Regions from separate parts of the Citricoccus sp. genome, predicted to be linked through region 2. Evidence: riboswitches for the same ligand, from Rfam matches in the RefSeq annotation. Region 2 holds a riboswitch; the other holds the start of a gene.
What was found. Region 2 has a riboswitch for S-adenosylmethionine ahead of PLJ28_RS11865 (O-acetylhomoserine aminocarboxypropyltransferase/cysteine synthase family protein). Riboswitches for the same ligand answer to the same signal wherever they lie in the genome.
Positions count from the first base shown of each region.

Region 1: it holds a riboswitch for S-adenosylmethionine, as region 2 does, so the genes downstream of both, PLJ28_RS13925 (LLM class flavin-dependent oxidoreductase) here and PLJ28_RS11865 (O-acetylhomoserine aminocarboxypropyltransferase/cysteine synthase family protein) in region 2, are expected to answer to the same signal.

Region 1 covers NZ_DAOMPX010000071.1:702-7,898, forward strand. The annotation lists gene PLJ28_RS13905 (acyl-CoA dehydrogenase family protein) at 1-894, shown strand, start outside; gene PLJ28_RS13910 (hypothetical protein) at 1,000-2,328, shown strand; gene PLJ28_RS13915 (sigma-70 family RNA polymerase sigma factor) at 2,540-3,070, shown strand; gene PLJ28_RS13920 (anti-sigma factor) at 3,070-3,867, shown strand; SAM riboswitch class I at 3,926-4,027, shown strand; gene PLJ28_RS13925 (LLM class flavin-dependent oxidoreductase) at 4,038-5,489, shown strand; gene PLJ28_RS13930 (YtxH domain-containing protein) at 5,588-6,076, opposite strand; gene PLJ28_RS13935 (NAD-dependent malic enzyme) at 6,283-7,197, opposite strand, start outside.
Region 2 covers NZ_DAOMPX010000040.1:9,856-17,052, forward strand. The annotation lists gene PLJ28_RS11860 (cystathionine gamma-synthase) at 1-576, opposite strand, end outside; gene PLJ28_RS11865 (O-acetylhomoserine aminocarboxypropyltransferase/cysteine synthase family protein) at 578-1,906, opposite strand; SAM riboswitch class I at 1,912-2,023, opposite strand; gene PLJ28_RS11870 (ABC transporter substrate-binding protein) at 2,213-3,217, opposite strand; gene PLJ28_RS11875 (NtaA/DmoA family FMN-dependent monooxygenase) at 3,231-4,724, opposite strand; gene PLJ28_RS11880 (LLM class flavin-dependent oxidoreductase) at 4,795-5,949, opposite strand; gene PLJ28_RS11885 (LLM class flavin-dependent oxidoreductase) at 5,946-7,112, opposite strand; gene PLJ28_RS11890 (ABC transporter substrate-binding protein) at 7,112-7,197, opposite strand, start outside.

The DNA.
Region 1 (7,197 bases), on a different contig from region 2:
GGCCGCAAGTACTACACCACCGGCAGCATCTTCGCCACGTGGACCCTGGCGACGGCCCGCCTCGACGACGCCGTTCCCCTGCCCGGGCGCCGTCGCGGCGGTTCCCGGCAGAACCTGGCGTCCGGTGCCCCCGGAGGCTCCCCGGGCTCCGCGCGGCTGGCGCTCGCCGTCGTGAGGGTCCGTCAACCGCGGACGCTCGTCAAGGACGACTGGGACGGGTTCGGCCAGCGGCTGACCGGTACCGGCACGGTCGAGTTCGACCGGGCCGGCGTCGAGGAGCTGCTGGCGCTGCCACCGGCCGACGGGCACGTGCCGCTGCACCACGAGGCCACCCTGATGGCCCTGCTCGCCGGGGTCGGGCGGGCCGCGCTGAGGGACGGGGTCGACCAGACGAAGCGCCGGCGCCGGTCACCGAACACCGCGGGCGGGCTCACCCCGCGGGAGGACGACCAGCTCCTGGGGATCATCGGCGAGCTGTCCGCCCAGCAGGCCACCGCCGAGGAACTGGTCCGTGCCGCCGGACGTGACCTGGACGCGGCGCTGGCGCTCGCGGCCGCGGGGCGCGACACCCAGGGCGGGCGAGCCGCCGTCGGGGCGGACGCGGGCGATGACGGCGGCGACGACGGTGCTGCCGCCGAGGCCCTGCAACGCGCCGCCCTGACGGCCCATCGGGCGCACGTGATGGTGCCCCGGCTCGTCCTGGACACCTGCACGCGCATCTTCGACACCCTCGGCGCCTCCGCCACGAGCACCGAGCTGCAGCTGGACCGGCACTGGCGCAACGCACGGACCCTGGCCAGCCACGACCCGGCGGTCTTCATGGCCCGCATGGTGGGCGACTGGGAGGTCAACGGCACCGCGCCGGTGCCCTACCTGTCCACAGGCACGGCCTGAGGGGGCTTTCCGGACCTCGCGACGAGAATTTCCACGCCGGACCCATCCGGCCCGGCACCTGCTCCGAACACCAGACGTCAACGCTGGATCGACCAAGGAGCAGTCATGACCACGAACACCACGAAGAAGTCCGCGGCCGTCCTCGGCACCATTGCCCTCGCCCTGTCCCTCGCCGCCTGCGGCGCCGGAGGGGACGCAGGCGCGCAACCGGACCAGTCCACCGCCTCGGCGTCGATGTCCGCCTCGCCCTCGGCCTCCGCGAACACGTCCGGGGGCATGGAGGGCGGTGCGTCGGAGGACATGCCGATGCCGGCCTCCACCGGTGACCCGTTCGCCGACGCCCGGACCGCCGCGGCCCACATGCCCAAGACCGCCGAGACCCTGGCCACCGGATTCGCCACCGCGGCAGACGTGGGGGGAGACCCCTCCTCCGACGCGGCGACCGTGCGAGCCACCTTGACGGCACAACTGCAGGAGCACGTCTACCTGGCCGGGATGACGGTGGCCACGGCCTACGCCACCGAACTCGACAGCCCGGAGACCGAACTGGCCTCCGCCGCCCTGGACGAGAACTCCCAGGAGCTGGCAGCCACCATCGAGGCCGCCTCGGACGCGGAGACCTCGGAGGCGTTCCTGCAGCTGTGGCGCGAGCACATCGGCTACTTCGTGGACTACGCCGCGGCCGCCAAGGGTGGGGACGCGGCCGCCAAGGAGCAGGCGATGGCGGACCTCGAGGGGTACACGCAGGAAGCCGGCTCGTTCTTCGAGAAGCTCACGGGCGGCGAGCTGCCGGCCGGGGCCGTCACGGAGTCCCTGCACGGCCATGTGGACACCCTCACCATGGCCATCGACGGCCTCGCAGCCGGCGACCCGGCCGCCTACGACGACCTGCGGATGGCCGCGCACCACGTCGGCGAGGCGGCGGCCACCATCTCCGGTGGCGTCGTCACGGCCACCGGGATGGAAGGCGACCCGATGGACGACGCCGCCACGCTGCGGGCTCAGCTCACCTACGACCTGCAGGAGCACGTCTACCTCGCCGGGATCGCCGTGTTCACCGCCTACACCGCACAGGGTGGCACCGACTCGGAGGCCTTCACCGCGGCGGCCGCCACCCTGGACACCAATTCGAAGGCCCTCGCCGAGAAGATCGGCTCGCTGGCCGGCGAGGAGCAGGGCACGGCGTTCCTGGAACTGTGGCGTGAGCACATCGGGTTCTTCGTGGACTATGCGCAGGCCCGGGCCGGTGGGGACACCGAGGCCGCCGAGCAGGCCCTGATGGACCTGGACGGATACCGCCCGCAGGCCGGGGAGTTCTTCGAGGAGATCAGCGGTGGAGAACTGCCGGCCGCGGACATCGCCGAGGGGCTGGGCATGCACGTGGAGACGCTCTCCGGGGCCATCGACTCGATGGCGGAGGCCCTCGTCCCGTGACCGGTCCGGGCCGGTGACCGGCGCACGGCGTCCCGGTTGCCCCCAGGGGCATCCCGGGACGCCGCGGTCGAACCAGCGCCACGCCGATCCTGGCCTCGCCTCGCACGGGGGAGCAGGGCGCGGATACGCTGGCCGGATGACGCGCGACGCCGGACCGGGGACCACGCCCCCAGGCCCGCGCCCGCGGACCGGGGCCGGTGAGGACCAGTTGGTGGACCACCTCCGGCGCAGCGCCCAGGGGGATCAGCAGGCCTTCGCCGCCTTCTACGACGCCGTCGCCCCGCGTGCGTATGGCCTGGCCCTGCGCGTGGTGCGGGACCGGGACCTGGCGGCTGACGTCACCCAGGAGGCCCTGCTGGACGCCTGGCGTGGCGCCGGGGGGTACCGCCGCGAGCGGGGATCGGTGATCGGCTGGGTCTGCTCGATCACCCACCGGCGGGCCGTGGACCTGGTGCGATCCACCCAGTCCCGACGCGACCGGGAGCTCCGGGCAGGCGCGGCATCCTTTGGCCGGGACCACGACGACGTCTCCGAGGCGGTGACCGACGCCGAGGACCGGGGCCGGGTGGCCGACTGCCTGGGTGCGCTGACGGCCCTGGAACACGAGGCCGTCACGGCCGCATACTACGGCGGGCTCTCGTACCGAGAGGTCGCCGACCGGCTCGGGGCCAAGCTCGCCACCGTGAAATCACGGATGCGCACCGGCCTGCACCGACTACTGGACTGCCTGGGGGTGGAGTGATGGCCGACGAACGGGAACTGCTCGCCGCCTGGGCCCTTAATGCCGTGGACGAGGCCGAGCGGCGCCGGATCGAGGAGCGATTGCGCGTCGACCCCGTCCTGCGGGCCGAGGCCGACGCCCTGCTGCGGGCCACGGACGGTCTGGGCACCCGCGAGAACGCGGCGCCGCCTGCCGGGCTGAGGGACCGCGTCCTGGGCGCCGTCGACGCCGAGGCCAGGTCCCTCCGGTCCGCACACACCGGGGTGCGTCCCGAGGCGACGTCCGCCGGTGCCGCCACCGCGGGATCGCAGGATCCGGACGCGCCCACCAGCCTGCGGGACCAGCGGGAACGACGCTGGCCCGGCCGCCGTCGGGCCTGGACCGCGGTGGCCGCCACTGCGGCGGCGGCCGCGACCGCCGCAGTGCTGCTCCTCGCCCAGCCGTGGCAGGACGGGGGCCTGACGCAGCAGGACCAGGTGGTGGCCATCGAACAGGTACTCGGACAGGACGGAGCCCGTCAGGAGACGGCACCCGTGGCGGGCGGCGGCACAGTCGAGGTCGCGCGGGCCCCCTCGGGCGAGACCGTGGTGGCCGCCCGGGGCCTTGCTGCCCCGGAGGGTGACCGCGTCTACCAATTGTGGACCCTCGAGGGCGATCAGTCGCCCCGGTCCGCGGGGCTCCTGGAACTCGACGACGGTCTGGCCCTCGTCCGGCTGCCCGAGGTGCCGGCCAGGGCGGCGCTGGCCCTCACCCTCGAGCCCGCCGGGGGATCGCCGGCCCCCACCACGGATCCTGTCGTGGTGGTGGCCGCGGGCTGACGTCACCGGAGGACACCGGATTCGTCCCGGCCCCGGACGGTGTGCTCCAATTGCCCGGTAACCATCCAGAGCGGCCGAGAGACCTGGCTCGTCGACGCCGCAGCAACCACCACGCGCCCCCGGGGCGCGGGACCGGTGCTACCGCCAGGACCGATGGAAGGAGCATCACCATGACGTCATCGAATGCCCAGAACACCACCGCCGGACTGCCCGCAGGGGTGCCGACCACCCCCGCCGGCCGGCGCGAGATCCTCTTCAACGCCTTCGACATGAACTGCGTGGCCCACCAGTCCCCCGGCCTGTGGCGCCACCCGGACGACCACGCCCGCGACTACAACACCCTGGGCTACTGGACGGGGCTGGCCCAGACGCTGGAGAAGGGGCTGTTCGACGGCATCTTCATCGCCGACGTCCTGGGTCCCTACGACGTCTACGGCAGCTCGGACGAGGCCACCCTGAAGGCCGGCACCCAGGTGCCCACCAACGACCCGATCCTTGTGGTCCCGCCGATGGCCGCCGTGACCAAGCACCTCACCTTCGGCGTCACCGCGGGCACCGCCTACGAGCACCCGTACGCCTTCGCACGCCGCCTGGCCACGCTGGACCACCTCACCGAGGGCCGCGTGGGCTGGAACGTCGTGACGGGCTACCTGCCCTCGGCCGCCCGGAACTTCGGGCACGAGGACCAGATGGAGCACGACGAGCGCTACAACCACGCCGACGAGTACCTCGACGTGGTCTACAAGCTGCTCGAGGGCTCGTGGGAGGACGACGCGGTCGTCAACGACAAGGAGTCGGGCGTCTTCATCGACCCGTCCAAGGTCCACCGCATCGAGCACGAGGGCACGTACTTCAAGACCCCCGGCATCGCCTTCACCGAGCCGTCCAAGCAGCGCACCCCCGTGATCTACCAGGCCGGCGCCTCCACGCGCGGCCGGGCCTTCGCCGGCAAGCACGCCGAGGCCGTGTTCATCAACTCGCCCACGGCCGAACTGATCAAGGGCACCGCGGCGAAGCTCCGCCGGGCCGCCGTCGAGGCCGGCCGCGATCCGTACGACCTCCGCATCATGTCCATGCAGACCATCGTCACGGGTGCCACCGACGAGGAGGCACAGGCCAAGTACGAGGAGCTCACGAAGTACATCGACGTCGAGGGCGGCCTCGTGCTGATGAGCGGCTGGATGGGCATCGACCTGTCCCAGTTCGACCTCGACGAGCCGCTGGGCGACGTGGAGTCCAACGCCATCCAGTCCACCATCGAGACCTTCAAGAAGGCCTCGGGGGACGACGGCAACCCGTGGACGGTGCGGCGCATCGCCGAGTGGTGCGGCGTGGGCGGGTTCGGCCCGGTCATCATCGGCTCCGGCGAGACCGTGGCGAGGGAACTGGTCCGCATCCAGGACGAGACCGATGTGGACGGGTTCAACCTCGCCTACCACATCACCCCGGGCACCTTCGAGGACATCGTGCAGTACGTGGTCCCGGAACTGCAGAAGCTGGGCCGCTACAAGACCGAGTACACCGAGGGCACCATGCGCCACAAGCTGTTCGGCCGGGGTGACCACCTGCCCCAGAACCACTACGGGGCCTCCTTCGCACTGCGCAACCGCGTGCAGGCCTGACCACCGGGCCCCCGGATCACCAGGGCCCGACGACGAGAAGACCCCGGTTCGCTGGGCGGGAACCGGGGTCTTCTCCTGTCATGCGGGAGGCGGGACGCTCAGTAGCGGTCCGGTCCGCTGCCTCCGGAGGTCTGGGACGGACCGGGGGTCGGAGTGCCGCCCTGCTGGCCGGTGCCGGATGTCCCCTCGGACTCCTTGACGGCGGTGTCGTAGGACGTGCCGGCCGAGGCGTGCTTGCCGCCGGAGTCCTGGGAGGTGGTACCCGCCCGGTCGGCCAGGCCCTGGGTGGCGGCGGTCGCCTTGTCCGCGACGGCGTGGGCTGCGGCACTGGCCTTGTCCGCCACGCCGGGAGCGCGGTCCCGGATCGAGTCAGCGGCCTTGTCGGCCAGTCCGGTGGCCTTGTCCGCCACGCCCGGGGCCTTGTCCTTCACGGTGGAGGCAGCCTTGTGGACCTGCTCCTGGGTCTTGGGGTCGTTCCAGAGCTTCTGCGCGTTCTTCGCGAACTTGTCGAGGTTCTGGCGGCCTTCGCGGCTCCCCAGCAGATAGCCGATCGCCGCGCCGACGCCCAGGGTGATCAATCGCTTCATCGTGTCTCCTTCGTGGCGGGTCCCGCCGGTTGGGTGATGCCTCGAGTCTTCACCCGCGCCGCCGGACGGTCAAACACTTCCCAGCCAGTTCCCAGACTCCGGTGCCCGCAGACGCCGGCGGCCGGCGCCCCGACCAGGGTCGGTGGCGCCGGCCGCCAGGACCCGGGCCGGGGGATCCGGGGATCCCAGCGGTCCCGGGAAAGGGATCAGCTACGCGGTGTGGCGGCAGCCGCCACGGCCTGGGCCACGCGCTCGGAGACCTCGGGGTCGAAGACCGAGGGGATGATGAAGCCGGGGTTGAGCTCCTCGTCGGAGATGCAGGAGGCGATGGCCTCGGCGGCCACGACCAGCATCTCGTCGGTGATATCGGAGGCTCCGGCGTCCAGCAGCCCGCGGAAGAACCCGGGGAAGGCCAGCACGTTGTTGATCTGGTTCGGGAAGTCCGACCGGCCGGTGGCCACCACGGCGGCGTGCTTGGAGGCCGCGGCGGGGTCGACCTCGGGGTCCGGGTTGGACATGGCGAAGACCATGGCCCCGTCGTTCATGGCGGCGATGTCCGCCTCGTCCAGCAGGTTCGGGGCGGAGACGCCGATGAACACGTCGGCCCCGACCACGGCCTCCTTGAGCGTGCCCGAGAAGGAGCCGGCGTTGGTGTTGTCGGCCAGCCACTGGCGGTTGGAGTCCGTGTGCGTGGAGCCGCGCTCGATCACCCCGGCCCGGCCGGCGGCCACGATGTGGCGGGCGCCCGAGGCCATCAGCAGGCGGATGATCGCGGTGCCGGCGGCGCCGACGCCGGAGACGACGATGCGCACGTCCTCGATCTTCTTGCCGGTCAGCTTCAGGGCGTTGGTCAGCGCGGCCTGTACCACGATGGCGGTGCCGTGCTGGTCGTCGTGGAACACCGGGATGTCCAGTTCCTCGCGCAGGCGGGCCTCGATCTCGAAGCAGCGCGGGGCGGAGATGTCCTCGAGGTTGATGCCGCCGTAGGCCGGGGCGATGGCCTTGACGATGGAGATGATCTCCTCGGTGTCCTTGGTGTCCAGGGCCACCGGCCAGGCGTCGACGCCGGCGAACTGCTTGAACAGGGCGGCCTTGCCCTCCATCACGGGCATCGCGGCCTC
Region 2 (7,197 bases):
GAAGGTGTTGTCCACCACCAGCAGCGCCCCGGCCCGGTGGGCGATCTCCGCCCAGGCGGCCAGGTCCGCGATGCCCAGCAGCGGGTTCGACGGGGTCTCCACCCACAGCACGGCCGTGGTGCCGGGGCGGACCGCCGCCGCGACCGCCATGGGATCGGTGATGTCCACCGGGGTGTTCTCAACGCCCCACGGCGCGAGGACGCCGTTGATGAGCCGGTTCGTCCCGCCGTAGCCGTCTCCGCCGAGCACGATGTGGTCCCCGGGGCGCAGCACCGAGCGCAACAGGGCGTCCTCGGCGGCGAGCCCGGAGGCGAACGCGAACGCCCGGCTCCCGTGCTCCAGGGCGGCCAGTTGGGTCTCGAAGCCGTTGCGCGTGGGGTTGGACCCGCGGCTGTACTCGTGGCCGCCGCGCAGCAGGTTGATGCCGTCCTGGACGAAGGTGCTGGTCTGGTAGATCGGCGGCACGACCGCCCCGGTCAGCGGGTCCGGCTCCTGGCCGGCGTGCACCGCCGTCGTGTTGAAGCCCCGGCGGGTGTCCTGCGCGGTGGCCAGCGCGGCGTCGTTCAGGAGGGTCATCTCAGCGCACCTCCCCGGCCAGGGCGGAGGTCGGCACGGTGGCCGGTACCGAGACCGGCACGGTGGCCAGCGCGCGGTCGAGGTCCGCGACCAGGTCCTGCGGACACTCCAGTCCGATGGACAGCCGGATCGTGGTCTCGCCGATCCCCGCGGCCTCGCGGCGGTCCGGGGCGAGGCGACAGTGGGTCATGGTGGCGGGATGACAGACCAACGAGCGCACGTCGCCCACGTTGGCCACGAGCTGGAACAGCTCCAGCGCGTCGATGAACGGGCCCACGGCCTCCGGTCCGGCCGCCAGGTCGAAGGAGAACACCGAGCCGGTGCCGTGCGGGAAGTCCCGCGCGGCGAGGGCGGCACTGGGGTGCCCGGGGATCCCCGGGTGGTGGACGCGCCCGACGGCGGGGTGCCCGGCCAGGTGCTCGGCCACCGTGAGGGCGGTGGTCCCGTGCCGGGCGATGCGGACCTCGAGGGTCTCCAGGCCCTGGATGAACTGCGCGGCGCTGGCCGGGGCGAGGGTCGGGCCGAGGTCGTGCAGGAACTTGCTGCGGGCCAGCGCGAGGTACGCGCCGCGGCCGTGCCGGTCGACGAGCGTCTGCCCGCCGTAGCGAGCCTTGGGCCGGGCCAGTTGTGGCCACCGTTCCGGGGCCGCGCCGTAGTCGAAGGTCCCCCCGTCCACGATCGCCCCACCGAGCACCGTGCCGTGCCCGCCGAGGAACTTCGTGGCCGAGTGCACCACCACGTCAGCGCCGTGCTCCAGTGGCCGGTACAGGGCCGGCGTGGCCAGCGTGCTGTCCACGATCACCGGCACGCCGGCGCCGTGGGCGATGTCCGCCAGCGCCGGCAGGTCCGGCAGGGTGGCCAGCGGGTTGGTGATGGCCTCGAGGAAGAACGCGCGGGTGTCCGGCCGGATCGCCGCGGCCCACGCCACCGGGTCCGCGGGGTCGGCGAACGTGACCTCAATGCCGAAGTCGGCGAAGGTGTCCGTCAGCAGGTCCACCGTCCCGCCGTAGAGCTGACTGGAGGCGACCAGGTGCTTGCCGGCGTGGAGCAGGGTCAGCAGGGACAGGGCGACGGCGGCCTGGCCGGTCGCGGTGCCGATGGCCCCGATCCCGCCCTCCAGGGCCGCCAGCCGGTTCTCGAACACGGCCACGGTCGGGTTGCCCGTGCGGCTGTAGGTGAAGCCCGGGGTCTCCAGCCGGAACATCGAGGCGGCCGTGGCGTGGTCCGGGAAGCGGTAGGCCGCCGTCTGGTGGATGGGCACGGCCACCGGCCAGTAGGGGGCCTCGGGCTCGTAGCCGGCGTGGATCTGTTCCGTGGCGTGATGATTCATTTGATCCTCCATCGATCCTGGCGGTAGCACCGTGCCGGCCGGTCCCGGTGTCCCGGGTCGGTTGGCTGGTTGCTGCGGCGTCGTCGAGCCAGATCTCTCGGCCGCTCTGGATGGTGTGGTGGGCCAATCCCACTCGATGGACCCGGTGGGAGTCCAGCGGCGGGCGGGCAGGTGCGTCACAAAACCGCACGTCGGGACATCTTCGGGCCGGACGGTCGCGTCGGCCGCTGCGGCCGGCGTCGGGACCGGGTTTGTGACAGGTTGTGACGGGGCCGGGAGGTGTCGGCCGGTCCGCCCACCGGCCGCTCAGTCCTTCAGTCCGGGTGGGTTCAGCGCGGAGGCGTCGATTCCCTCCTCGGCCAGACCCCACTGCTGGAGGATCTGCCCGTACACTCCGGTTTCAATCAAGTGGTCCAGTCCTGACTGGGCGGCCTCACCCAGCCCCGTGCCCTTCTGCACGGCCACCGAGATGTGCGCAGTGTCGGGCCAGCCGCCGGCCACCAGTCCGACCAGCCGGGTCTGTCCCGTCTGGGCGGCCTTGTAGGCACCGGTCGAGTTGGGACCGAAGGTGGCGTCGGCCCGGCCGGCCTGCAGCGCGAGGCCGGCGGCGGAGTCGTCCTCGTAGTACTGCAGGTCCACCGGATCCAGTCCGGCCTTTCGGTTCTGCCGATCCCACGCCATCAGAACTTTCTCCTGGTTGGTGCCGGACCCCACGATGACCCTCAGACCCGCCACGTCCTTCGCCTCGGTGATCTGTTGGATGTCCGAGTCCGAGGTTACGTAGAACCCGAGCTTGTCCTCGCGGTAACTGGCCATGTCGTACTTCTGCTTGCGCTCGTCCGTCACCGTGACGTTGGAGATGACGGCCTCGTACTTGCCGGACTCCAGGCCCAGGGGCCAGTCCTCCCAGGCGACGGGGACTAGCTCCAGCTCCAAGCCGAGGGAGTCGGCGAGGGCGGAGGCGATGTCCGGATCGCTGCCGACGGGCGTCGCATTGTCCGTGGCGTAGACCGAGAGCGGAGCCGAGTAGGGGACGGTGGCGACGGTGAGCCTGCCATCGGCGGACACCGCTTCCGGGACCAAGGCAGCCGCCTCCTCGGACGCCGTGGCCCCGGGGCGTTCGCGGTCCGGGGACAGGTCCACCGTGGTGCCGCTGCCGATATCGACCTCGGCGGCACCGGTGGCGGCGCTGCTACCGGGATCGGAGCAGGCGGTCAACCCGAGCAGTGCGGCCAGCCCGGTGGCGGTGAGCGCGGTGAGACTCCGGTGGCGGTTCCGGGGCCGCGGGACGGTGCGGAGGGTGGTGGTCATGCTGGGGGTCCTCTCAGGTGGTGGCCGGCAAGGCCGGCCGGCCGGTGTCGTGGTCTCGGTGGGCTGCGCGGGTCCCGATGGCGGCGCACGAGTCGCCCGTGCCGTCCGCAGCTCCTGCGTCAGAGCCCTCGCCCTCGGGCCAGTCCAGGCCCAGGTGCTCGCGCAGGGTGTCCCCGGCGTACTCGGTCGGGTACACACCTCGGTCCTGCAGTGCGGGGACAAGGTGGTTGACGATGTCGTCGAGCCCGGAGGGGATCAGCCACGGGGTGATGTTGAACCCGTCCACGGCACCGAGCCGGGCGTACTCGGCCAACCGGTCGGCCACCTCGGCGTAAGAGCCGGAGAACGTCCGGGCGGCACCCCGGGAGGAACGTTCACGGACGAACTGCAGGATGTTCTGGCCCTTCTCCGCGGCCTCACGCCGCCACGCGCCGGTCAGCTCTGCGGCCTTCGCGCCCTGAAATCCGCTGCCCCGGGTCACGTCGGTCTCATCCACGGCCGGGGCAATCTCCGGCAACGGGCCCTCGGGATCGACCCCGTCCAGGGGCCGGCCCCAGAACTGCTCGAGGTAGGCGATCGCCTGCTGCGGGCCGACCTGATGACTGCGTACCCACTCCAGCTTCTCCTGCGCCTCCCGGACGGTCGGGGCGAGTACGAACTCGGTGCCGGGCATGATCTTCACCGCGCCGGCCGGCCGCCCGGCCCTCACGGTGCGCTCGGTGATGTCCCTCCGGAAGGCCAGGGCATCGTCGAGGGCGTTGTGGGCTGAGAAGATGACATCGGCCTGGCGGGCGGCGAAGTCCCGGCCGGTGGGTGAGTCACCCGCTTGGAAGAGCACCGGCCGGCCCTGGGGGCTGCGCGGCAGTCGGGAGGTGTAGTCCACCGTGTAGTGCTGGCCCTCGTGATGGACCGGTTCGATCCCGTCCGTGTCCAGCCACTGCGGTGCCGTGCCGTCGGCAGCGATGGCCTTCGCGCCCCAGGAGGCCCAGATGCGCTTGGCGGTGCGCACGAAGGCCTCGGCGTGGGTGTACCGGTCGGCGTGGTCCAGGTAGCCACCGCGGCGGAAGTTTGCCCCGGTCCAGGCGTTGTCCGTGGTGACGATGTTCCAGGCCGCCCTCCCCCCGGAAATGAGGTCCAGGGAGTGCAACCGGTGAGCCAAATCCGCCGGGTCGTTGTAGGTGGTGTTCTGCGTGGCCACCAGCCCAATCTTCGTGGTGACCTGCGCCAGGGCCGCGAGCATGGTCTGGGCGTCGGGCCGGCCGACCACATCGAGGTCGTGCAGGTGGCCCAGGTGTTCGCGCAGCCGCAGTCCCTCCCCGAGGAAGAAGGCGGCGAACAGGCCCTGCTCGGCGGTCTGGGCCAAGCGCCGGAAGGACTCGAAATCCGTTTGCGAACCGGCCTCGGGGACGTTCCAGACAGTGGAGGAGTTCACCCCCTGGAAGAAGACACCGAACTGGAGTTGGTGCCTCGGCCGACTGGGGGTGGTGGATGCATTGTGGTCTGACATCTGAAGGTCTCCTGGTCTTCTCGGACGTCCGGTCTCGTCGGGCCGTTCAGGCGGTCGGGCGCTCGGCCCGTCAGGCGGTGGCAAAGCGGCTCGCCGGGCGGGCCAGGCCCAGGGTCTGACGGAAGGTGCGGCCGGGCCCCACGGGGGCCAGCAGCCCGGCCCGGCGCAGTTCCGGAAGCACCAGGTGCCCCAGCTCGGCGGCATCGACGTCCAGGACCGCCGGGTGGATTCGCACCCCGCCGGCTACGGTGAACAGTTCGGCGAGGTAGTCGGTCAGTTCCGTAGCGGTCCCAGCGAACAGTGCCGGGCCACCGGTGGCGGCCTCCCACGCCTCGAGCTCGGCCCAACGGGCCGCGCCGCTCTGCCCCCGCGCGTCGAGCACCACCGTCAGTTCCGCCACGACCGTGTCTGCGTCCAGGCCTCCAGCGGACCGGGCGGTCGCCGCGGACAACAGGGCCTCGGGGTCGGCGGCGGAGACCAGCACGGCGTCGGCCCCGTGGACGGCGTCCAAGCGCAGGCCGTCGCCGACCCCGGAGCGGTCCAGGAACTGTGTCGGCGCCCATACGGGCAGCTGGCCCTGCAGTGGACGCGGGATGATCGACGGGCCCTTCACCGAGAACCGCTTTGCCTGCACGTCGGCGTAGTGGACCTTGTCCCGGTCGATGTACCGCCCGGTGCACCGGTCCCGGATGACCGCGTCGTCCTCCCACGTGTCCCAGAGTCGGCGGTTCGCGGCCACGACGTCTGCCGCCTCACCACCCAACTCCGCTTCTGGCAGCGCATCCCTCCCGACGGCGGACCCCTCCTTGGCCAACCCGCGGGCGGATACGATCCACCCGGCCCGGCCTGAGGAGACGTAGTCCAGGGACGCCAGTTGGGTGGCCACGTGGAACGGTTCGGTGTAGACGGCGTCCACGACCGGGACCAGGCCGATCGCCCGGGTCGCCGGCGCGGCGTGGGCCGCTCGCTGCACCGCATCCAGACGCGCGGCTGGGCCGTGCGTGGGAGCCAGCCGGCCGTCGTCGAAGGTCACGGCGTGGAAGCCGGCGATCTCGGCGTCCTGGACCACGCGCACGGTACGCGGCCCGGTCAGGACCTCCGCGGGGTCCCGGCCGGTGACGCGCCACGCGGCCGGGTGGGCGCCGTCACCGTCGACCTCCAGGGCCAGGATGCCGCGACCACCGCGGGGTGGGGTGTTATTGGTGAATCGGGTGCTGCGGGTCATGGTGTCCTCCATCCGGCGGGCACGGGTTCCACCGGGTGATCAGTGCTGGTCGATGGGCCGGGATGGGCCGTGCTGGTCGGTGCCACGCCCTCGGTCCTGGCGCCGTAGGGATCCTCCGGACCCCACAGGGTGGTGGGCGCCGCGTCCCGCACGAGCGGGATGACCTCGGTGGCGAAACGCTCGAGGACCTCCAGCTGATCGGCGAAGGGCAACGTCGTCGGCAGGGAGATGGACTGCAGGTCGTGTCCGTACGCCACGTGGTAGTCCAGGATCTTCCGGGCCACGTCCTCGGGGCTGCCCACCAGCGCCGGGCCGTGCGAGACGGCATGGTCGATGTCCCGGAAGGGCGTGTTGTTGCCCGGCACGTCCCGGCTGGCCGTCAGCGCCTCGTAGACCGGGCCGAAGCGGCGCTTGGCCTCGGACGTGGTGTCCGCGATGAACACCCCGCCTGCCCCGGACCCGGAGCCGATGTACCGGTGCCGCGGATCGTGGCCGGCCTCGTCGTAGCTGCGCACGTAGTGCTCGATCAGCACCCGATAGTTCTCCCGGGGCTGGATGGCGTTCGCGGTGAACAACGGGTCCCCCCACCGGCCGGCCAGCTCCGCCGAGGCCAGGGACGTCGCCGAACCGTGCCAGACCCGCGGGGTCCCCGCGAAGGGGCGTGGCGTCGTCGTGGTGGGCTCGGTCAGCGGGGCGCGGAACCGGCCGGACCAGGTGACGTCCTCCTCATCCCAGAGCCGGCGCAGCAGCGCGTACTTCTCGGCCAACAGGTCCCACTGGTCGTCCAGGTCCAGGCCGAACAGCGGGTACTGCAGCACCTCGTTGCCCTTGCCGATGGTCAACTCCAGCCGGCCCCGGGAGAGCTGGTCGATGGTGGCGTAGTCCTCGGCGACCCGCACCGGGTCCAGCACCGACAGCACGGTCACCCCCGACTGCAGGCGGATGCTGGAGGTCGCCGCCGCGATGGCCGCCAGCACCGTGGTCGGGGAGGAAGAGATGAACTCCCCCGCGTGCCGCTCGCCCACCGCGAAAGCTTCATAACCTAGCGCCTCGGCCCGGAGGGCGGTCTCGATGACCTGCTCGAGCCGTTCGGCGGTGGAGACCATCTGTCCGGTGAGGGGGTTGCGCTGGTGCGGGATGATGTCCAGGACCTGGAATCGCATCAGGAAGCCTGGAAGGTCTCGGCGGTGACAACCTCGGACTCTGGCACGGCCTCTTCGCCCAATCCCCAGCGGTCCAGGACCTCGG